Regions from separate parts of the Laceyella putida genome, predicted to be linked through region 2. Evidence: riboswitches for the same ligand, from Rfam matches in the RefSeq annotation. Region 2 holds a riboswitch; each other region holds the start of a gene.
The links. A riboswitch is a leader RNA that binds a small molecule or an ion and turns the genes downstream of it on or off. The one in region 2 is predicted to bind S-adenosylmethionine.

Region 1 (7,554 bases), on a different contig from region 2:
ACCAGGAAGATGCCTTTCATATGGAAAGGCATCTTTTTTGTTTGAATAAGGGACTTCTGCAAAAAATACATTTCATTGACAGTTATTTTCGCCGAAAGTGACGAACTGAGTAAAAGATCGCTGATAACATATCCATTCCGACCGTTTTTTTGTAGTATGTTACTATGAATAACAACGCATGGGTTCGCAGGATTGATGGAGATGAAAGGAGTACCTTTTAGTGGCAGCAAAAGTAATGATTTTCAGTTCGGTTCATCCATACGACGATTCGCGTATTTACCATAAACAAGCCAAATCCCTCGCGGCGGAGGGGTATAATGTGGAACTGCATGCCGTGGCCGACTTTGATGAGAAGGTGGAACACGGGGTGCGCATCGTTGGCGTCAAGCGCATGAATAAGAAGTGGAAGCGGCTCATGAACGGCTGGGTGTTGTATCGACGGGCGCTGAAGAGCGGCGCCGACATTTTTCACTTCCATGATCCGGAGCTGTTGCCCTGGGGCGCGCTCATCGCTTGGCGGACGGGATGCCCGGTGATTTATGATTCGCATGAGGATCTGCCGAAACAGATTCATACGAAACCGTGGATTCCGGCCAACATCCGCGGTCCTTTGTCCAAGCTGGTGCACAAGGTGGAGAAGGGATTGGCCAAGAAACTGGCTGCGGTCGTCACGGCGACAGAGTCGATTGCGCGCCAGTTTGCGAGCGCAAAGCGAGTCGAGGTAATCAAAAACTACCCCTTGCCCATGCCCGCGGTGGAGAAAACCGAAGATGAGGGAAACAAGATTCTCTATGTGGGCGGAGTCTCATACTTGCGCGGTTACCGTGAAATGATTCAAATGATGGATCACATTCCGGCTGAGTTGAATGCGGAGTTGCACATCATCGGCCCGCTGCAACACATCCGGCCAGAGGACCGGGAGGAAGCCACGCTCAAAGACAAACGGGTCCATCTGCATGGGCGCGTGCCGTTTGAAGAAGTGAAACAGTGGTTGGGCAAAGGCAAAGTGGGCTTGGTCTGCTTGCATCCGGTGGAGAATTATCGGGAATCGCTCCCGATCAAGATGTTTGAATATATGGCGGCGGGCTTGCCGCTGATCGCGACGGACTTTCCGATGTGGCGCGAGATTGTGGAGAAAAGCGGATGCGGCTTCACCGCCGATGCGTTAAATCCACAAGACATGGCGGAGAAGGTGACGCGCATCTTAACGGACGAATCTTTGCGCAAGCGGATGAGCGAAGATGGCCGCAAGGCGCATGAAGAAGTGTATAATTGGCATGTGGAGGAGCGGAAGTTGCTGGCGCTCTACGCGGGATTGTTGGCCAAATAAGAGAAAGGAATCCCCCGTCCATGGGACGGGGGATTCCTTTTTTACCGCTCACCGGGGCTCCAATCGAGCTGCCGGGCCAGCTGTTGATGAACGCGCATTTTCTCATTCTCATCTACTTTATAATAATACACGCCATCGATCAGGGTGTTTTTCCCTTTGATGCTCACAGAGCGGATCTGTTCATCCGGCAAATTGGCATAAAGCCGTTGCAATTGGAAGAGTTGAACCGGAGAGATGTCTGTTTTGATGTTGCCGCCCAGCTGTTCCAAGATGTTGGCGAGATTGGTGAGAGAATGGAGTGTGGTTCCTTTATGGATAATCCCGCGGATCAACTCCTGTTGCCGTTTCATCCTTCCAAAGTCGCCGCTGGGATCATTTTTGCGCATCCGGGCGAAGGCAAGAGCCTGATCCCCATTCACATGCATTTTCCCTTTTTTAAATAGGTACCCGTTGTAATGGAATGTAAAAGGCACGTCCACCTCGATGCCGCCCAATTCATTAACGATCTCCTTCAGGCCCTGCATATTCACTTTCACATATCCGTCAATGGGAATTTGGAGAAAATGTTCCACCGTTTTCCGCGTCAATTCAATCCCACCGTAGGCGTAACTGTGGTTGATTTTATCCCGCCCCAGCCTCCCGGGGATCTTGACCAACGTATCGCGGGGAATGTTGGTCAGCACCACGCTTTTCCGCCCTGGGTTCGTCGTCGCCACGATGATGGAATCGGAGCGGCCCCGATCTCCCTGGCGCTCATCCACACCCAAAAACAACAGGGCGACCGGGTCTTTCGCAATATCGACCGGCTCCGAACGCAAAGCCGATTTTGATAATTTGGGCGGTTCATACAGCCGTTTCGCCGCCGACCAGATGTGATAGCCGTAATAACCGATGGCCAGCATCATGGCAAGGATAAAGGTGGAGAGCAAGCGCAGCAACCATCGTTTCACGTTCATTTCTCCTCTTTTCCAACAATTGGTATGTTCACCATTATATAATGTTCCGTACCTTTGTTCAAATATTCCTCAATTTTGTCCAAGGCTTGTCGTCCCAGAAGAAAATGATGAGTGATCATTGGCCGAAGTTGGGGAAAATGTGGCAAGAAGCGGGATGGACACTCCATGATGCGGATTTTCCGGACTTCCGAGTTCGGAACGGCCATCCAGTTGCTACCTTTGCTTCTTCCATCTTCTGTTGGTAAGATAATCTAGAGGTTATTTCAAAAGGAGTGGATGGCGGGAAACCTTTTCCCGGGAGACGCCTCGTCACGGGTTTTGCGAAAGGGAAAAAGGTTTTGGAGCTTCAATCTCTTCTCAGTTGCTTAAAAATCGATTTGAAATGGCTTCCAGAAGAACCAGACCTACATAGAGTCTATTCAGGATAGCCCTAGAGGAGGAAGATTTTTGCCGGTACCCTGTGGGTGAAAGCTTCGTTACTGGGAGCTATTTCCTACTGAGGCGACCATGGAACGCAGACTCAAAAAATCGACTCCAGGGCCACTTTGTCAGCAAACTTAGTCTACTCAAGAGAGGGGTCCATCCGATGAAAGTGTTAGTGACAGGGGGAGCTGGATTTATCGGCTCTCATATCGTTGATCAGTTGATTGCGCGTGGCGATCAAGTTGTGATTGTGGATAATCTTTCTTCCGGAAAAGAGAATCAAGTAAACGCAGAAGCCGTTTTTTATAACGTGGATATCACAAGCGCGGATTTGCATGCCGTATTGGAACAAGAGCGGCCGGAAGTCGTCATTCACCAAGCGGCCCAAATCCATGTGAATACATCTGTGGAAAATCCGGCCCTCGATGCCAAGATCAACATTTTGGGTTCCATCAATCTGCTGGAGGGGTGCCGCAAAGCGGGGGTGAAGAAGGTGGTTTACGCTTCATCGGCCGCGGTGTACGGAACGCCGGCTTATCTGCCCGTCGATGAAAAGCATCCGATTGGCCCATTGTCCGGTTACGGCATCTCCAAGTATACTGTGGAGCACTATCTGTCGGTTTATCATCATCTGTATGGGTTGAAATACACGATTTTGCGTTATGCCAACGTATATGGGTTGCGCCAGGATCCACGCGGCGAGGGGGGCGTGATCTCCATCTTTATCGATAAGGTGCTGAAGCGCGAGCCGCTCACCATCTTTGGCGATGGGGAACAAACGCGCGACTACATCTACGTGGAGGATATCGCGCGGGCCAACATCAACGCGATCGAGAAGGGGGACGGCGAAGTGCTGAATGTGGGAACGGGCGTAAGCACTTCGCTCAATGAAGTGATTCGCCTCTTTGATGACATATCCGGAGTGAAACATGAGGTGAATTATGGTCCAGACCGGGCGGGCGATATTAAGCACAGTTACTTCAACAACGAAAAAGTGTGCCGTGTGCTCGCTTGGGAACCAAAGGTAAGTTTGGCGGAAGGATTACGCAAAACCTACGAATATTACCAAGATGAATATCGTAAAATGGACAAAGAACAGTAAACAATAAGGAAGAAGCCGCAATACCCCATGCATAAAAATGAGGCCGCGGGGATCTCATTTTTCACAATTCGGCTATTGTCAATGCAGAAAGATTACAGTATACTTGGTTACAGTAATCGGTTTGAAACATTGCTGTAATGTTACTGTCATTTTTGTAAAGTTAGTTGATAGCTGAAAAATAATTGTGATTTCGATACCATATACAGCAGGAGTGGATTGCGGATGAGTTCAAAAATGGCCTACGAGAGCAATTCGCGCGCATTCTCTGGAAAAGCTCAAACAACCTCTTTCTATTTGGTGTTTAAGCGTGCATTTGAAATTCTTTTCTCCATCGGGTTGTTGCTCTTTACCCTACCAGTGCTGATCTTGACGGCAATTGCGATCAAATTGGAATCGCCGGGTCCAATCTTCTATAAACAGGAGCGGGTTGGCTTAAACGGCAAAACGTTTAACATCATCAAGTTGCGTTCGATGCGCACCGATGCAGAAAAAAATGGACCGCAGTGGGCAGCCAAAAATGATCCGCGCGTGACTCGCGTAGGTCAGTTTATCCGCAAAACCCGGATTGATGAACTGCCGCAGTTGATCAATATCCTGCGCGGAGACATGAGCCTGATTGGCCCGCGTCCGGAACGTCCGATGTTCACCGAGCAATTTGACAAGGAGATTCCCGGATTCAAAAAGCGCCTGATGGTGAAACCCGGGTTGACCGGTTGGGCGCAAGTGAACGGCGGTTATGAAGCAACCCCTGCTGAGAAGTTGGAACTGGACATGGAATATATCAGAAATCAATCGTTTAAGATGGATTTGCAGATTCTGTTTAAAACGGTTTGGATCGTGATTTCCGGAAATGGAGCTCGCTAATGCAGAAACGGGTGGCCTTTGCTTTTCGACGGCAAAAGTCACCCGTTTTTTATACAAATGAGCTTATCGCTCCCAAAGTCAGCTCAGATTCCATTGCGATTAGGTGCACCAACGACGTGGTTTCATTAGAAAATCAGCTTAAGGGCGAAGTAAAAGAGAAGCCACAACGGGACACTTAAACATGAAGCGTTTAACACTCCGATCCAAAACGATTTTCCGACAACCGTGTATTCCATGTTGGGCACCTCCATCGGTTCAAATTGAGGATGTATCCTTATTATACGCCAGCGCCAGGGGTTTTAGTGGGAAGTGATCGTTTTGTTATCTAAATGTAATCTCGTGGTAAAAATGTGATAAATATGTGAAGCGAAGGGGGTGGTTTGTAACAAAGGTGACCGTTACTGCTCTCCAAAGCAGGGTACCGATGGTCGCAAACCCGCCAAGCCATGCCATCGGCACTTTTAAAATATACCAATTGTAAATATTTATTGACATAGTTGGTTTTTATATGTTAATTTATATCTCGATAGTTGTTTTGAAATGTTATTAACTGAATAAAGCAACATTCTCTTATCGAGAGAGGGGTAGGGAACAGGCCCGATGAACCCTCGGCAACCATCTGATCTGACAACAGAAAGGTGCCAAGTCCTGCAGAGATTCGTTCTGGCAGATGAGAGAAAGGTGTGTCCGATAAAGACGTATCCCTTCTTAGCCATCTTCAGAGCCGAAGGGATTTTTTATTTCTCTAAAAAAGGTGGTGAATCCCGATGATTCAGATTGAAAAGGTAAGCAAAACATATCCGGCGCGTGACAAGGGCCCGGCCGTGACGGCACTGGATGGTGTGACACTGACGGTTGACCGGGGCGACATCTTCGGCATTGTTGGATATAGCGGAGCTGGTAAATCGACACTGCTGCGTTTGATCAATGGGCTGGAATCACCGACAACCGGCAAGGTCGTGGTGGATGGGAAGGAAATTTCCAATCTGGCGGAAAGGGAATTGCGCAAGGCGAGGTTGAAGATCGGCATGATTTTTCAACATTTTCATTTGCTCTGGTCGCGGACGGTACGGGAAAATGTGGCGTTTCCGCTGGAGATTGCCGGGGTGCCAAAAGAAGAGATTCGCCAGCGTGTGGACGAGCTGTTGCAAAGAGTGGGATTGGCCGAACGGGCCGAGGCATATCCGTCCCAGTTGAGCGGGGGGCAAAAGCAACGGGTCGGGATCGCCCGGGCTTTAGCCAATCAACCCGATATCCTGTTGTGCGATGAAGCCACATCGGCACTCGATCCGGAGACGACCGCTTCCATCTTGCAGTTGCTGAAGGAAATCCATCGCGAGATGGGGATTACCCTGGTGTTGATTACACACGAGATGAGTGTGGTGCGCCAGATTTGCAATAAGATGGCGGTAATGGAAAATGGCCAAGTGGTGGAATCGGGAACGGTTGAGGCCATCTTTAGCCAACCGAAGCATTCGCTGACAAAAAAGTTTGTTCAAGAGCTGTTTGCGGAGACGGATGATGCGTCAGGCGAGATCATTGAGCTAAATCCGAGTGAAGTGGTCAAGTTGGGGAAACTGGCCAGAGAGCAAGGGATTCACTTTAGCATCATCAGTGGAGCGATTACAGGGGCTCAGGATGACCGTGTGCGCGTCAAAGTGGTCGGCACGGCGGAACAGGTTCAAGCTGTGCGAAACCAGCTCAGTGGAGGTGAGGCCCCATGTTGACCAGCATCGATTGGAATCAAGTGTGGCAAGCAACCGGTGAAACGCTATACATGGTGGGCATATCCACACTATTTACGGCACTCTTGGGCATCCCGCTCGGCGTGTTGCTCACCATCACGGACCGGGGTTATTTTTGGGAAAGTGTTTGGGTGCAACGAATTTTGGGAACGATTGTGAACATATTCCGCGCGGTACCGTTTATTGTCCTCGTACTCTTCTTATTCCCGGTCGCGGAATTCTTGGTGGGCACCACGCTTGGGCCTACCGCGGCAACCGTTCCTTTGATTGCCGGCGCGGCACCTTTTTACGCCAGGATGGTGGAGACCGCCTTGCGCGAGATTGACCGTGGGGTGATTGAAGCGGCCCAGGCGATGGGAGCTTCCCGCTTCAACATTGTATGGAAAGTATTGTTGCCGGAAGCGTTGCCGGCCATTGTCTCCGGTTTGACGGTAACCTGCGTGTCCCTGATCAGTTTTTCGGCGATGGCCGGGATCGTGGGCGGCGGCGGATTGGGTGACGCGGCCTTCCGCTACGGTTTCCAATCGTTTAACGATGGGATGTTGTATGTGTGTGGTTTGGTGCTGATCGTCATGGTGCAGATCATCCAAATGCTTGGCGATTGGTTGGTCCGTCGGTTAGACAAACGATAAAGGGCATTGGAAAGGGATTTATCAGCGGTTCAACCGCTTGGGAAGGGAACGCTTGCAGCGGGTCTCCTGAGCGGTTCGCTGTAAAATCACCTAATCCAATCAAATTATTTTGAAATGGATGCAAAATAAAGGAGGAAATCTAGGTGAAAATAAAAAAATGGATCGCGGCTGGTTTGGTCGCGTTGGTCGCCGCGGTTGGCGTGGGTTGCGGCCAAAAAGAAGAGTCGGCAGTATTGACGGTTGGGGCATCACCAGTACCTCATGAAGAGATTCTCAAGTTTGTGCAGCCTGAACTGGAAAAGCAAGGGGTTGAATTGAAAATCCAAGCGTTCCAAGATTATGTATTGCCAAACAAAAGCGTGGAAGAAGGCCAAATTGACGCCAACTTCTTCCAACATGTTCCATGGATGGAAGCAACCAATAAAGAAAAAGGCTATCATTTGGTGAAAGTGGTGGGTGTGCACATCGAACCGATGGGCGCTTACTCCCGCAAAATCAAAAG
Region 2 (7,554 bases):
GGTGCGGCGTGAAATGATGGCGAAACCGTTCGCATGCTCGCCTGAAACCGGGCCGCGGGAGCGAAGGAAGCGGAACGGTTGCAGGTGAGCAAAGTGTTGTCCCCCTGTGGGGTTAGTTGCAACCGGGCCGGAAGGTAGGGCAGGTGGAAAAGCAACCGCGCCCCCATCGCGTTCAGCCAGCGACTGACATCACAACTGAAGAAGTAGACACCCGGTTCTCCGTCATAAGTGACATAAGTGCGCAGATTCAATTGCAGATAGGAAGAGATGCCAGGCATTGGCGGAAGAAAGCGAAACCGTTCGCCACAAACCCGGAAGGCCACGACGCTGATCCAGGCGCTATCGCCATAGGTATCGATCTCCAAGCTGGAGGGGATCTCCGGGCGCAAACAAGAGGCGGTGACGGGCCAATGGGCAAACCAAACGTCTGTCAGCGTCTGGGACATCAGCCAAGGTCGGGGTGGGTTGGGTGGAGGTGGTTGAAGTGGATGGTTCATCACAGGCGGTCTCCTTCTTTTTCCGGTTTGTACTCCTTAGTATGACGAGGTACGGCCGCGCCCATGCGCGCTTAAGATCGCGTCCGAATGTGGGTGAAGAGGAGGCGTTCCACCTTGGGAATGAAGAATTGGATGATCGGACCGCACAGAAAGGTATAAATCACCGTTCCCAACCCCAGCGGACCTTGCATCAAGAGGGCCAAGAGCAGAACACTCCCATCGATCACCGTTTTGGATGCGGTGAGGCTGATCGCATAGCGTTGGGTCAGGATATACATCAAGTGGTCCGCCGGTGTAAGGGCATACTTGCTTTGCACATAGATGGAGATGCCGGTGGTGGCAAGCAGAAAACCTCCCCAGAACGTCAGCACTTTCCAGAGGAGTTGAGTGGGGTGGAAGTCCAACACGCTTAACCAGAAGTCAATGCAAAATCCCAGGATGAAAATGGTCAACAACGAGAGGAAGTTGGGCCCCCGCTTCAACAGGTGCGCATTCAACAAGGTGATCAGCACGCCGCACGTGATCACCCAAGAACCGACGGTAAAGCCGAACCACTCCGACATCGCCACAAAAAAGCCATTCCATGCGTCCGCCCCCAACTCAGACCGCAGGATCATGGAAATGCCCAAAGATTTTATGATCAACCCGCAGATATAAGAGCAACTTCTGGTCAATGGTTTATCCATCATTTAACCAACCTTACTGAGAGATTTGTATCAATATATGTGTACAAGTCGTCGGGCAGAAGCGAAAGTTGCGGGAAGGTCATAAACATGATACGGATTCGCATGGGAGGGATTGGATGGGGAAGCCGATGAGAATCACACAGTTTGTCTATGGATTGATTTTTTTCTTGGCGGGATTGAATGGATGGGCTGTGTTTTTTGGCTTTTCGCCGTTTTTGCCGACAAGTCCCGAAGTGATGGCGTTTTTTCGGTATCCTTATCTGTTGTTCACCGAGAAATCGGTTGAGGTGGCAGCCGGCCTGCTGTTGATGTGCAACCGGTGGGTGCCGCTGGCCTTGAACATGCTGGCTCCCATTGTGGTGAACATTTTGCTGTTCCATCTGTTTGTCGACGCTTCGTTGTTGCCGTTGGCCATCTTGATGGCGGCGGGCGAGGCCGTCCTGCTGTGGGCTTGCCGGGATGCGTTTCAAGGGATGCTGGCCCCGACGCATAAGAAAATCCGTATTTTGGCCCTGAACAGCCTTCAGGGCTGTTTTTTTGTGCAATAAAACACCACGGCCACGTGATGTTTATAATAGTGTCATTATCCTGATTCATTTAACGGCTGATCTTTAAATGCGAGGGGTGCAACGAAACGAGACGTTTCCTTTTTGGCGCGCGATGGAAAACCCGGAATTTCAACAGCTAAGTTAAGATGGAAAATAATTGAAAAATCCCTCTTTCTGAATTATAATTCAAGTGTGAAACATATCATATTCGTTATTTCTTTTATTGTTGCAACATAAGTATCGCAATTTCAAAAAAAGAGGAGGATTTTCAGTGTTTATGCTGCATCTGCAAGGCAAGGTTGCACACGTGTTGCCGTTTGTGGGGGAGTTGCAACAGAAGCCGCATGTGTCGGTTGTGGAAGCGGAGATGGAAAGGGAAGGGGATCAGGTGGAACTGTCGCTGATGGTTGACCATCAGCCGAGGAAGCGCGTGCGGATCCTCCGACTGCATACCGAATCGGGGCAAGTGGTTTCCATTCCGTTGTTGGATATGATGCAGGTGGAGTGGGAAGAGGGGAAGCATCTTTTCTGCGGACGGTCGTTTGACATTTTCGGATCATCGGGCGGGGGAGGGTAAGGCATGGCGGAAATCTGTTTCTGGTATGATCGGGAAAAAGCGCGCTTGGTGGTCCGTCATTGCGCCAGTGGAGAAAAGCGCGTGATTCATAAACTGCAGCGGATGACTTGGTTTCTCCATACATATGGGATGACATTGGAAGAGGTGGCCAGGCCCCGCTATGGGGAGGATCGGCTGCATCTCTTCAAGCGGATGCAAGTGCTTGATCAGTCCGAAGGGTCGAAAGAGGAGTGAAGGCAAGGTGTTGTTGGTCTCGGCGGTGCTCACTATCCTAGGGGGCTTGGGTTCCGTGTATTATGTGGAATTTTTGGGCAGATGGGTGGAAGAAGAGCGGGTGGGCAAGAAGGAAGTGAGCCTCAGTGTGTTGGTGGGATTGTGCTTCCATTTCATTGTGGTGGCCATCGGTTTGGGATTGCAAGCGGCGGGGTCCGTCCGCCCGGAATCGGTGCTGTGGATTTATCATGGCGGTGTGATGCTGTCACTGTGCGCCAGTGCCGGGGTGGTCATTTGGTTGCGGTTGCGCGGGAAATGGAGTTGACAACGGCGATCGGGCAAGTGGCCCAACCGACGGTCCCGCGGATGGGTTTCTCCGGTTAATGTTTGTTCACAATTTGGTCACAGGCGGTTAAGAAAGATTTAATCTCTGTTTATCCGGTGTTTATGGCTGTGCGCTAAGATTTGACATGGATGCGAGATCGAAAGGAGAGACAAAGAAGAATGAAATTGGAAGCAGCTTACGGTCCATTGTTCCTGCGGATTGGACTGGGTCTGATCTTTATCGTTCATGGTGCGCAGAAGTTGATGGGCATGGAACAGACCATCGGCTTTTTCGGCAGCGTCGGAATTCCCGCCGCCTCCCTCACCGCGTATGTCGTGGCCGGTGTGGAAGTGCTGATCGGCATTGCCTTTATCCTGGGTCTGTTCACTTCCATCGCCTCGGTTTTGGCCGCAGTGGTGATGGCGGGAGCCATTTTGTTTGTGAAAGGATCGAAAGGGTTCGCCGGAGGGTATGAGTTTGACCTGTTGATCCTGCTCACGGCCTTATCCCTGCTCTTCACGGGGCCCGGGGCGCTCAGGATGCCCATCGGCAAGAACTGAGTCATCGTTTCCCTCTCCTGATGCCTGTTGAATCGACACCGCGATGGAGCCTTAAGGGTCTTGTGATCCTTGGGGCTTTTTTTGAGCTGCGAATTTTTGTTGTTTTTCAAAGTCTGTTGCTGAAGCTCATGCCATTGGGAACGGGGGTAATATTTCCACTCTCTACACTTGGGCATATCCAGCTTCGAGTGATCCTAACCGCAATTCCGCGTATGTGTCCAAAGCATCTATGGCCCTATGGTCCGTGGCAAGGGATTGGGGAGAATATTTCTTCTCTTTCCCCTTTTTTCTTATATGGGGTGGATGTAGCGAACGTCGATTTTGGCATCATCTGCCCAAGAAAGGGCGGCAAAATCGGTCGATGCTACCACTACCCGCAAATGGATGCGATGATGCACCATAAAGGAAAATAGTTGACGAACAATTCTAAATCAATTACAATAAAGTAGATCGAAATACTATGGATTTTCTCTTATCCAGAGTGGCGGAGGGACTGGCCCGATGATGCCCGGCAACCCTGGTATTTATACCGAAAGGTGCTAATTCCTGTAGGGATTTTTTGTCTCTAGAAGATAAGAGGAGGGCAATGTATATCAAAGTCTCTTCTCTGGATAAGGGGAGGAGGCTTTTTTATATCGTTGAATTTTACAATGGGAGGAAAAAAATGAGCGATCAAAAAAATTACGTCTTGAAACCATTTCGGTACACGGTGGACAGGTTCCTGATCCAACTTCTAATTCGCGCGCCGTTCCTATTTATCAAACGACGTCTTATGTTTTTAATGATGCCGAGCATGCTGCGAATTTATTTGCATTAAAGGAATTCGGAAACATTTATACACGAATTATGAACCCGACGCAAGATGTATTTGAAAAAAGGGTAGCTGAATTAGAAGGCGGTGTAGGCGCACTCGCTACTAGTTCGGGTCAATCAGCGATCACCTATTCGATTTTGAACATTGCAAAAGCGGGAGATGAAATCGTCTCATCAAGTCATTTGTATGGGGGAACGTATAACTTGTTCCGCCACACTTTGGCAAAATTGGGCATTTCGGTAAAATTCGTTGACCAAACAAATCCGGAAAATTTCCGCAACGCCATCACGGATAAAACAAAGGCAGTTTTTGCCGAAATAATCGGGAATCCCCATTTAGATGTTTTAGATATTGAAGCGGTCGCAAAAGTGGCCCATGAAGCTGGGATTCCGTTAATTGTAGACAACACCTTTGCTACTCCTTATCTTTGCCGCCCATTTGAATTTGGTGCTGACATTATTGTCCATTCTGCAACGAAGTTTATTGGAGGACATGGAACCACCATTGGCGGAATTATCGTCGATTCTGGCAAATTTGATTGGACGAACGGGAAATTTCCAGATTTGACCGAACCTGATCCAAGTTATCATGGGGTTAGTTATACGGAAGCAGTAGGATCTCTTGCCTATATCATTAAAGCTCGTGTCCAACTGCTTCGCGACCTGGGTGCTGCCATATCTCTTTTTAATTCATTCTTGTTTCTTCAAGGATTAGAAACGCTTCATCTGAGAATGCAACGCCACAGCGAAAACGCGCTAAAAGTTGCAGAATATTTGAATTAGCACGAATTGGTTGAATGGGTCAACCACCCTGGTTTAGAAAGTCATTCTTCCTTTGAAAAAGCGCAAAAATATTTGCCAAAAGGACAAGGAGCCATCTTTACCTTTGGAATTAAAGGCGGATTGGAATCTGGGAAGAAATTCATAGAAAACCTGACACTGTTTTCTCATTTAGCCAATGTGGGCGATGCGAAGTCATTGGTGATTCATCCAGCGAGCACGACTCATCAACAGCTAACCGAAGAGGAGCAAAGAGCTTCAGGGGTTACTCCTGAACTGATTCGTTTATCCATTGGTATTGAAGCGGTTGAAGACATCATTCAAGATCTGGAGCAGGCACTGGTGAAAAGTCAAAGCGTGTAGCTATGGATATGGGCTTCAACAATAAAATAAAGAAAGGGGTGAATGACAGTGCCTATCAAAATACCAGATAAGCTACCAGTAAATGAAATTCTCAATAATGAAAATATTTTTGTCATAGATGAAAGGCGTGCCTTTCATCAAGATATTCGCCCGCTTAGAATGGTTATTCTAAATTTGATGCCAACCAAAATTGAAACGGAGACACAACTCCTTCGTTTGCTCGGGAATTCACCCCTACAAATTGAAATTAGTTTCATCTATCCAACAACCCATACCTCCAAAAACACACCAGCAAAACATCTATCAACATTTTATAAAACATTTGATGAGATCAGGCATCAAAAATATGATGGAATGATTATTACAGGAGCTCCTGTAGAACACCTGGAATACGAAAAGGTGGACTACTGGGAAGAATTGAAGCGAATAATGGATTGGAAAATAAAAAATGTTACTTCAACTTTTCATATTTGTTGGGGCGCTCAGGCCGCTCTTTACCATCATTACGGTATTCCAAAGTATCCTTTAAAGGAAAAAAAAACTGTTTGGTGTGTTCCCACATACGATTACCAAGATAAATACCAAACTGCTTCGTGGCTTTGACGACTATTTCTTTGTTCCGCAATCCCGTCATACCGATATCCGCAAAGAAGATATCGAAAAAATAGGAGATTTGGAGATTTTATCTGAATCTGAAGAGGCGGGTATTTTCATTGTTATCAGTAAAAATGGTCGCCAAATATTTGTGACAGGACATGCTGAATACGACAGATTCACATTAAAGAATGAATACGATCGTGATATCAAGAGAGGCTTAGATATCAACATACCAAAAAATTATTTCCCAGATGATGATCCGACCCAAGTTCCTGTTCAAACGTGGCGAGCGCATGCGCACTTATTGTTTTCTAACTGGTTAAACTATTACGTATATCAAGAAACTCCTTATGATTTAAAAAATAGAATAATTGAGATAGAATGGGGTAATGCCCGACCCATGATATCGAGATCGTCTTGATGGAATCGCCACGGGAAAGCTGGGTATCCGGCTTGCCGGAAAGCAGTTGCGTTTGGAATATGCTGTGTGTGTATAAAGACCCCAAGCGGTTAGCCTCTATCGGGAGGGCTAACCGCTCGTTTTTCATAGGCATATCTACTCATAAGTATTCTTTAATTTTAAAAGTAATGTTACTGATTCGTGAAGACACCTCTTTTCGGATTTGGTTGACGTTTAACCATGAGATTACGAGGTGTTTTTTTCTTTTTTGATAATCAATTCCTATAAAAGGTATATAACCAACGCGCTTTTGTTAGAAAATTATAATAATTATATATTGGATATTTAAATATATATTTTATATTTTGTGTGATTGAAAATAGGGCGTAGATCATTCCCTGTTCGGAATGTTAGAAGGGAAGATGAAGTAAATCATTACCAATCATATAGTTTATCAGCTTTAAATATATTTATTTCTACTTGTCAAAAAATAGACAAATAATTATCATAAATTTGTTATGAAACAATCATATAAAAGAAATCCTTTAACTTTTATAAGGAGGAGTGCACATGAAGGTTGGCAGGTGGCTGAAGAGGATCTTCGCCTCTTTTGTTGCTTTGGCGCTTGTGGTCACCACTGTTCCGATGGATGGATTGGTAACGGAGCAGACCCAAGCGGCGCAACCCGAAAAGGTGGGGCGCAAAAAAGATGATCCACGGAAGAATGTGAAAAAGGTGCACGAGGTGAAGGAAAAGCGCACCGAAAACTCCAAAACGTGGAGAAACAACGACTTGTCCGAAACGGTGGAGATCTTTAACCATCCCGTTTTCTACCAAGAAGAAGGGAAAAAAGAATGGAAAGAGATTGACAACCGGATTGCGGCCGAAGTGAAGGACAGCAAAGAAAAGGGAGCGTTCAAGTTCCAGAATAAAGCGAATCGCTTCACTCTTCTGTTCGCAGAACGGGCGGACAAGGACCTCTTCAAGCTGAAAGAAGGCAACGACTGGCTCTCCTACTCCATCGTCGGTGCGAAGGATGCTGTAGGGAAAGTCAAAAATAAAGAGTCGGAGATCTTGTATGAGGATGTCCTGAAAGACACCGATGTGCGCATCAAGGTGCGCCATTACGGGGCCAAAGAAGACATCGTCTTCAAGAAGAAGCCCGCGTTTGACGAGATCGCCTATGAGGTGAAAA
Region 3 (7,554 bases), on a different contig from region 2:
AAGTGTCATGAGAGAGTATTCGCCAAAAGAAATCGAGAGCAAATGGCAGCGGAGGTGGCAGGAAGCCAACCTGTACCAGACGGATGAAGATGAGAGTAAACCCAAATATTACGCGTTGGAGCAATTCCCTTATCCCTCCGGAGAAGGGTTGCATATGGGGCATATGCGCGTTTATTCCATTGGTGATGTGGTGGCGCGTTTCCGCCGCATGAACGGTTATCGCGTATTGCACCCGATGGGGGCGGATGCGTTTGGCCTGCCTGCGGAAAACGCGGCGATCAACCGGGGCGTCAATCCGCGCGAGTGGACATTGTCCAATATGGAGCGAATCCGCAAAGAACAAGCTTTGATCGGCGCTTCCTATGATTGGGAGCGTTACTTGGGCACTTGCTTGCCCGATTACTATAAATTTAACCAATGGCTGTTCTTGCTGTTCTATGAACGCGGGTTGGCTTACCGCAAAAAAGCGTCTGTCAACTGGTGTCCGGACTGCAATACGGTACTCGCCAATGAACAGGTGGAAGACGGCAAGTGCTGGCGCTGTGATTCGGAAGTGACCAAAAAAGAGCTGGAGCAATGGTTCCTGCGCATTACGGATTATGCGGAACGCCTGCTGGAAGGTTTGGACCGCTTGCCTGATTGGCCCGACAGGGTGCGGGCGATGCAACGCAACTGGATTGGCAAAAGTGAAGGATCGCATGTGACCTTCACCATTCCCGAATGCGGGGACGAGCGAGTGACAGTCTTTACCACCCGTCCCGACACCTTGTTCGGGGTGACTTACATGGTGTTGGCGCCTGAGCATCCCTTGGTGCCGCGCCTCGTGAAAGGCAAGGAGACCGAAGCGGACGTGCTCGCCTTTATCGAGCAGATGAAAAAACAGTCCGAAATCGAACGGACATCCACGGAGGCGGAAAAAGTGGGCCTCTTTACCGGAGCCTATGCGAAACATCCGCTTACGGGAGAAAAGGTGCCCATCTGGGTGGCCAATTATGTATTGCTGGATTATGGCACTGGTGCAGTGATGGGAGTGCCGGCGCATGATGAGAGGGACTTCCAGTTTGCGACCAAATACGCGTTGCCGATCAAGACCGTGATTCAACCGGTGGAAGGTGAAGCGCTGGCTGAGCCATTGGCGGAAGCTTTTACCGAAGACGGGGTGTTGGTCGGCTCGGGGGAATTTGACGGTATGCCAAACCGGCAAGCGTTAAAGGCGATCGCCCAGCACTTGGAAGAGCGGAACCAAGGCGGTTGGACGACGACCTACCGGTTGCGTGACTGGCTCATCTCCCGCCAACGGTATTGGGGTACGCCGATCCCGATCATTTATTGTGATGCGTGCGGCACTGTTCCGGTTCCCAAAGAGCAGTTGCCCGTCATTTTGCCGGAAGATGTGGTGTTTGACGGGAAACGCAATCCGTTGACCACTTCGGATACATTTGTGCATACCACGTGCCCCAGCTGTGGCAAACCGGCGCGCCGTGAAACGGATACCATGGATACGTTTGTTGATTCTTCATGGTACTTTATGCGCTATACCGATGCGAAGAATGAGAACATGCCTTTCTCGCCGGAAAAAGCGGCGAAATGGTTGCCTGTGGATGAGTACATCGGCGGGATTGAACACGCGGTTCTGCATTTGCTCTATTCCCGCTTCTTTACCAAAGTCTTGTATGATGCGGGATTGGTTCATGTGGATGAGCCATTCAAAAGCTTGTTGACACAAGGGATGGTCTTGAAAGACGGCTTCAAGATGTCGAAGTCCAAAGGCAATGTGGTGAGCCCGTTGGAGATCATTGAAAAGTACGGCGCGGATACGGCGCGGCTCTTCATCTTGTTTGCGGCACCGCCGGACCGCGATTTGGAATGGAGCGATGCGGGGGTCGAAGGCAGCTATCGATTCATCAACCGCGTATGGCGGCTGATCGCCCAGCATGAAGCGTTGTTCACGCAAGACATCGCGCCAGGTGGAGAATTGAGCGGAGAAGCGAAAGAGTTGCGTCGCCTGCTGCATCAGACCATCAAAAAGGTAACGGGCGAAATCGGGGAACGCAGCCACTTTAACACGGCCATCAGCGCGATCATGGAATTGGTCAATGGGTTGTACAGTTATCCAGAGCATGCGGATCGCGCCGTGTTGAAGGAAGCGCTGGAAACCCTGGTTGTCTTGCTGGCGCCGTTTGTGCCACACGTGACGGAAGAACTGTGGCAATGGATGGGGAAAGAAGGCAGCGTGCATCGCGTCAGCTGGCCTGTCCATGATGAGCAAGCGTTGGTGTTGGATGAAGTGGAAATAGCGGTGCAGATCAATGGGAAAGTCAGAGATAAATTGGTTGTCGCCACCCAAGCCACCCGTGAGGAAGTGGAGAAACAAGCGTTGGCAACAGAGCGCATTCAGGCGCTGATTGAAGGAAAAACGGTGCGCAAGGTGATTGTGGTGCCGGGTAAACTGGTGAATATCGTGGCGAACTGATCGGGTTTGCCGGAGGAAGGCTCTACCCCAGGTACAGGGGTGGAGCCTTTTTGTTTTCTGACCCTGGACTACCGACGAGTGAACAATAGGCGTTAACCGCAATCATGCAACAGGTTTGTCGAAGAAATTGAATTTCCTCTTGTTTGAATGGGGGGAGAAAAGGTATAGTGGTATTAATTGGAAAATCATGTCGGAGTGTGAGGTTTCATGGTGCATTGGGGTTGGACGCCCAGGGAGAAATGGTTGGCTTTGGCTCTGGGCGGAGTGTTGCTGGTGGGTGGGACGGTCTGGCTGTTTGGACAGGAGGATCGGCCGGAAGAAGCGGGATGGATGGAATATCAGGCTCAAGCGAATGCGCCATCGGAGAAGACGCCGGCAACGGAAGTGGACAAACAGCCAGAAATCGACAAGCAAGAAGTGATCATTGATGTGAAGGGAGCGGTGCATAAGCCGGGAATTTATCATTTTGCCGGAGAGGCGAGGGTTTATGAGGCGCTTAAGCGCGCGGGTGGAGCGAGAGAGGAGGCGGACTTGAGCAAGGTGAATTTGGCGGAGCCGCTTCGAGATGGGATGGTGTTGTATATCCCGAAACAAGGGGAGGAACCGGCATCATTTCCCGGAGGGGGTGTAGCCGCATCAGAGACGTCCGGCGGGAAAATCAATGTGAATACGGCGACCGCGGAAGAATTGGACCAGTTAAATGGGATCGGGCCAAGCAAAGCGGAGGCCATTGTTCGCTATCGTGAGGAACATGGTCCGTTCCGGTCGGTGGAGGAGATCGCGCAAGTTCCTGGCATTGGCGAGAAGACGGTGGAGAAGTTTCGTGAGCAAATCGTGCTGAATTGAAAAAGCGACCCAGGTTATCCTGAGTCGCCAAGTGCAGGTCGATGAACTGTTTTTCATCAAGCGCTCCCATTTCTTTCAAGATCCGCATGAATAAAGTGGGACAGGCTTATTTTGCAATGATTTTGCGCACTTTTTCCAATGCGAGATCCAATTCTGCTTGCGTGATGGTGAGTGGTGGCGCAAAGCGGATCGTGTTGTCATGCGTTTCTTTGCAGAGAAGTCCTTCTTGCATCAGGGCTTCACAGTATGGACGCGCCGCTTCATGCAATTCCATGCCGATGAAGAGGCCTTTTCCGCGCACTTCTTTGATGATGGGGTTCTCTATTTTGCGCAGCTCGTTGATAAAGTACTCGCCCAATTCGCGGGAACGGGTCGGGAGCTCTTCTTCTAACAACACATCCAATGCGGCAATGGCCACGGCGCAAGCGAGCGGGTTACCGCCAAAGGTGGAGCCGTGCGAACCCGGTTCAAAAACACCCATGATTTCTTTGTCGGCGGCGACAGCGGAAATAGGCATGACTCCGCCACCCAGAGCTTTACCCATGATATACATGTCAGGCTTCACGCCTTCCCAATCACAGGCGAAGAGTTGTCCCGTCCGTCCGAAGCCGGTTTGGATCTCATCGGCGATAAAGAGGACATTGTTCTCCCGACAGATTTCACGCGCTTCGCTCAAGAAACCTTCTGGAGGGACAATCACGCCTGCTTCCCCTTGGATCGGCTCCAACATGAAGGCGGCCGTGTTTGGGGTGATCGCTGCTTTAAGCGCTTCCAGATCGCCATAAGGAATCACTTTAAACCCTGGGGTGAGAGGACCGAAACCACGCTTGTATTCATCGTTGGAAGACAGGGAGACGGCGGTGATGGTGCGTCCGTGGAAGTTGTCTTCACATACGATGATTTCCGCTTGGTTGTCAGCGATCTTTTTCACATTGTATGCCCAGCGGCGCGCCGCTTTAATGGCTGTTTCAACCGCTTCCGCGCCAGTGTTCATCGGGAGGACCATTTCTTTGCCGGTCAGTTCTGCCACTTTTTCATAGAACGCTCCCAATTGATCATTGTGGAAGGCGCGGGAAGTGAGCGTGACTTTATCCGCTTGATCCTTCAGGGCTTGAATGAGGCGCGGATGACGGTGACCGTGGTTGAGTGCGGAGTAAGCGCTTAACATATCCATGTAACGATTGCCATCCGCATCTTCCACCCATACTCCCTCCGCTTTGGAAATCACGATCGGCAGTGGATGATAGTTCTTCGCTCCAAATTTATCCGTAAGCTCGATCAATGCTTTGTTTTTAGACATGGATGGTGAACCCCCTTTTAATTTGCCAATCAACCTCATTTTAGGGAATAAAGAGAGCGAAATCAATGAAATGTATACTATTTCACTTACCCGTATAAATAACACGCTTGACGAATAGAAAATGAGTAGGTATAATCAACTTAAGATTGCTGAAAAACAATGGAATCGTGAAAATATGAATATTTATTCTCTTATCAAGAGCGGTGGAGGGACTGGCCCGATGAAGCCCGGCAACCTCGGTGAGCATGTTTCACCGGAAGGTGCCAATTCCTGCAGAACGGAAGTTCTGAGAGATAAGAGAAGATGGTCGCTCAGCCAGAAGAACCTCTTCTCTTATCGAGAAGAGGTTTTTTATTTAAGATTGCCATACAGGGGAGGAAGCACCGATGAGAATAGAAACAAAGTTGGCGCAAATGGGAAACAAAAGGGAACGAAAAACAGGAGCGGTGAACTTTCCTATTTATTTTTCGACGGCCTATGAACATGTTGATGGCGTAAGCACGGGGTATGATTATGCACGTGCTTCCAACCCGACAAGGGAAGTCTTGGAGGAAAGCGTGGCCCAATTGGAAGAAGGCGATGGTGGGTTTGCCTGCAGTTCGGGGATGGCGGCGATTCACACCTTGATGGGACTGTTTGGTCAAGGCGACCATTTGATCGTTTCCTTCGATCTTTATGGCGGGACGTATCGCTTGTTTGAAAAAGTGATGACACGGTACGGGTGTTCCTTCACTTATGTGGATTTGCGTGAGTTAGAGGACATTCGGCGGGCCATTCAGCCGAATACCAAAGCGATTTTCATAGAATCGCCAACCAATCCGCTGATGTGCGTGACGGATATTGAGGCGGTATGCAAGCTGGCCAAGGCCCACGGGTTATTAACCATTGTTGACAACACGTTTATGACGCCTTTTTTGCAACGACCCCTTACCTTGGGCGCCGATATCGTGTTTCATAGCGCGACCAAGTATTTGGGCGGGCATAACGACGTTTTGGCGGGCTTGATCGTAACCAAAGGCGAAGCGCTTACGGAGCAGGTTGCCTTTTTGCAAAAGGCGATTGGCGCGGTCTTGGGACCCTTGGACTGTTGGTTGTTGATGAGGGGGATGAAAACCCTGGCGCTTCGCATGAGGCAACATCAAGCCAACGCGCAGGCGATTGCGGCGTTTTTGCATAACCATCCCGCCATTGAAACTGTGTTTTATCCGGCATTGGATGTGCGGAGCAAAACCTTGCTTGATGCGCAAGCGGATGGTTATGGTGGTATGTTGTCATTCCGCTTGAAACGAAAAGAGTGGGTGCAACCAGTTCTCAACTCTTTGAAGATTATCACTTTTGCCGAAAGTCTTGGTGGAGTGGAGAGTTTGATCACTTATCCGGCGACGCAAACCCATGCCGATATTCCGGTCGAGATCAGGGAGAAAGTGGGCGTATGTGACCGATTGTTGCGTTTGTCCGTGGGAATTGAACATGGAGAAGACTTGATTGCCGATTTGGCGCAAGCATTGGCACAAGTGGGGTGATTGGGCGGAGTCGCCTAAAAGAGGAGAGGAAACTCCGTCAACCCCGCAAATACGCTCGTTAAGAAGAGGAGAGGAAACTCTGCCAAGCGGAGTATAGTCCTTCTAACCTCGCAAATTACGCTCGCTAAGAAGGACTTATATGAAAGGATGAGGATGAGATGAGATTTGAAACCAAACTGTTGCACAATGGAAATGAGATTGATCCATATACGGGAGCGGCCAGCATCCCTATGTACCAAGCGTCGACCTTTCATCAATTTTCGATCGATCAACCGGGAGAATTTGATTACGCCCGTTCGGGCAATCCCACCCGCAAAGCGCTCGAAGAGACCATCGCCCAGCTGGAAGGAGGGTGTAAAGGCTTTGCTTTCGCCTCTGGCATGGCGGCCATCTCAACGGTTTTTCTTCTCTTCTCGCGCGGTGACCACCTGATTGTCTCCCAAGACGTGTACGGCGGCACCTACCGCGTGCTGACCAAGGTGTTTGAGCGGATGGGCATTGAAACGAGCTTTGTGGACACAACGGATCTGGAACAAGTGGTTCAGGCCATCCAGCCCCATACCAAAGCGATCTATATCGAGACGCCATCCAATCCGTTGCTCAAGGTGACGGACATCAGAGGGATTGTCAACATCGCCCAAGCGCATGGTTTCCGCACGATTGTGGACAACACCTTCCTTACCCCGTATTTCCAACGCCCGTTCAGTTTGGGTGTGGATATCGTCATCCATAGCGCGACGAAATTCATTGCGGGGCACAGCGATGTGATCGCGGGATTGGTTGTGGTCAAAGATGAAGACTTGGCAGAAGAATTGTCATTGTTGCAAAACTCATTCGGGGCGATTCTGGGTGTGCATGATGCCTGGTTGGTGCTGAGAGGGATCAAAACGCTGAAAGCGCGGATGGAGTTGTCTACGCGAAGCGCGGAAAAAGTCGCCTTGTGGCTGCAACAGCATCCGGGTGTGGAGCGGGTGTACTACACCGGGTTGCCGTCCCATGAAGGCCACTATTTGCAAGATGCGCAAGCCAGCGGGCACGGAGCGGTCCTATCTTTTGACCTGGGCAGCAAAGAACGGGTGCGCCAGCTGTTGGATCATGTCAAGTTGCCGATCGTGGCGGTCAGCCTGGGCGCAGTTGAAAGCATCTTATCTTATCCCGCGCTGATGTCCCACGCTTCCATGCCGCCAGAAGTTCGGCAAAAGCATGGAATCACTGACGGGTTGTTGCGCCTGTCGGTCGGTTTGGAAAGCGCCGACGATTTGATTGAAGATTTGGCGCAGGCGCTCGAATCTCGCTTAACGATTGCCGTGGGCAAATAAAATGCGGATCGATGGCCTACATAGACAAAATGAGCAGACGGATGCCTCCTTTCAGTTGAGGACATGCAAGATCATGATAAACCCAAAAGGAGT

Region 1: linked by a shared signal. The riboswitch ahead of ACFQNG_RS02445 (methionine ABC transporter ATP-binding protein) and the one ahead of ACFQNG_RS16185 (homocysteine synthase) in region 2 are both predicted to bind S-adenosylmethionine.
Region 3: linked by a shared signal. The riboswitch ahead of ACFQNG_RS05800 (aminotransferase class I/II-fold pyridoxal phosphate-dependent enzyme) and the one ahead of ACFQNG_RS16185 (homocysteine synthase) in region 2 are both predicted to bind S-adenosylmethionine.

The regions. Positions count from the first base shown of each region.
Region 1 is NZ_JBHTBW010000006.1:150,049-157,602, reverse strand. It holds gene ACFQNG_RS02465 (glycosyltransferase family 4 protein) at 221-1,330, shown strand; gene ACFQNG_RS02460 (LCP family glycopolymer transferase) at 1,372-2,280, opposite strand; gene ACFQNG_RS02455 (SDR family oxidoreductase) at 2,873-3,811, shown strand; gene ACFQNG_RS02450 (sugar transferase) at 4,034-4,675, shown strand; SAM riboswitch class I at 5,243-5,352, shown strand; gene ACFQNG_RS02445 (methionine ABC transporter ATP-binding protein) at 5,443-6,402, shown strand; gene ACFQNG_RS02440 (methionine ABC transporter permease) at 6,396-7,052, shown strand; gene ACFQNG_RS02435 (MetQ/NlpA family ABC transporter substrate-binding protein) at 7,202-7,554, shown strand, end outside.
Region 2 is NZ_JBHTBW010000057.1:32,101-39,654, forward strand. It holds gene ACFQNG_RS16150 (YqjF family protein) at 1-497, opposite strand, end outside; gene ACFQNG_RS16155 (YczE/YyaS/YitT family protein) at 569-1,183, opposite strand; gene ACFQNG_RS16160 (hypothetical protein) at 1,300-1,731, shown strand; gene ACFQNG_RS16165 (hypothetical protein) at 2,003-2,308, shown strand; gene ACFQNG_RS16170 (hypothetical protein) at 2,312-2,542, shown strand; gene ACFQNG_RS16175 (hypothetical protein) at 2,550-2,846, shown strand; gene ACFQNG_RS16180 (DoxX family protein) at 3,026-3,406, shown strand; SAM riboswitch class I at 3,876-3,985, shown strand; partial or broken gene ACFQNG_RS16185 (homocysteine synthase) at 4,049-5,362, shown strand; partial or broken gene metA (homoserine O-acetyltransferase MetA) at 5,411-6,380, shown strand; partial or broken gene ACFQNG_RS16195 (DNRLRE domain-containing protein) at 6,930-7,554, shown strand, end outside.
Region 3 is NZ_JBHTBW010000015.1:80,419-87,972, reverse strand. It holds gene leuS (leucine--tRNA ligase) at 8-2,473, shown strand; gene ACFQNG_RS05810 (helix-hairpin-helix domain-containing protein) at 2,684-3,319, shown strand; gene ACFQNG_RS05805 (ornithine--oxo-acid transaminase) at 3,426-4,619, opposite strand; SAM riboswitch class I at 4,808-4,919, shown strand; gene ACFQNG_RS05800 (aminotransferase class I/II-fold pyridoxal phosphate-dependent enzyme) at 5,006-6,142, shown strand; gene ACFQNG_RS05795 (aminotransferase class I/II-fold pyridoxal phosphate-dependent enzyme) at 6,301-7,461, shown strand.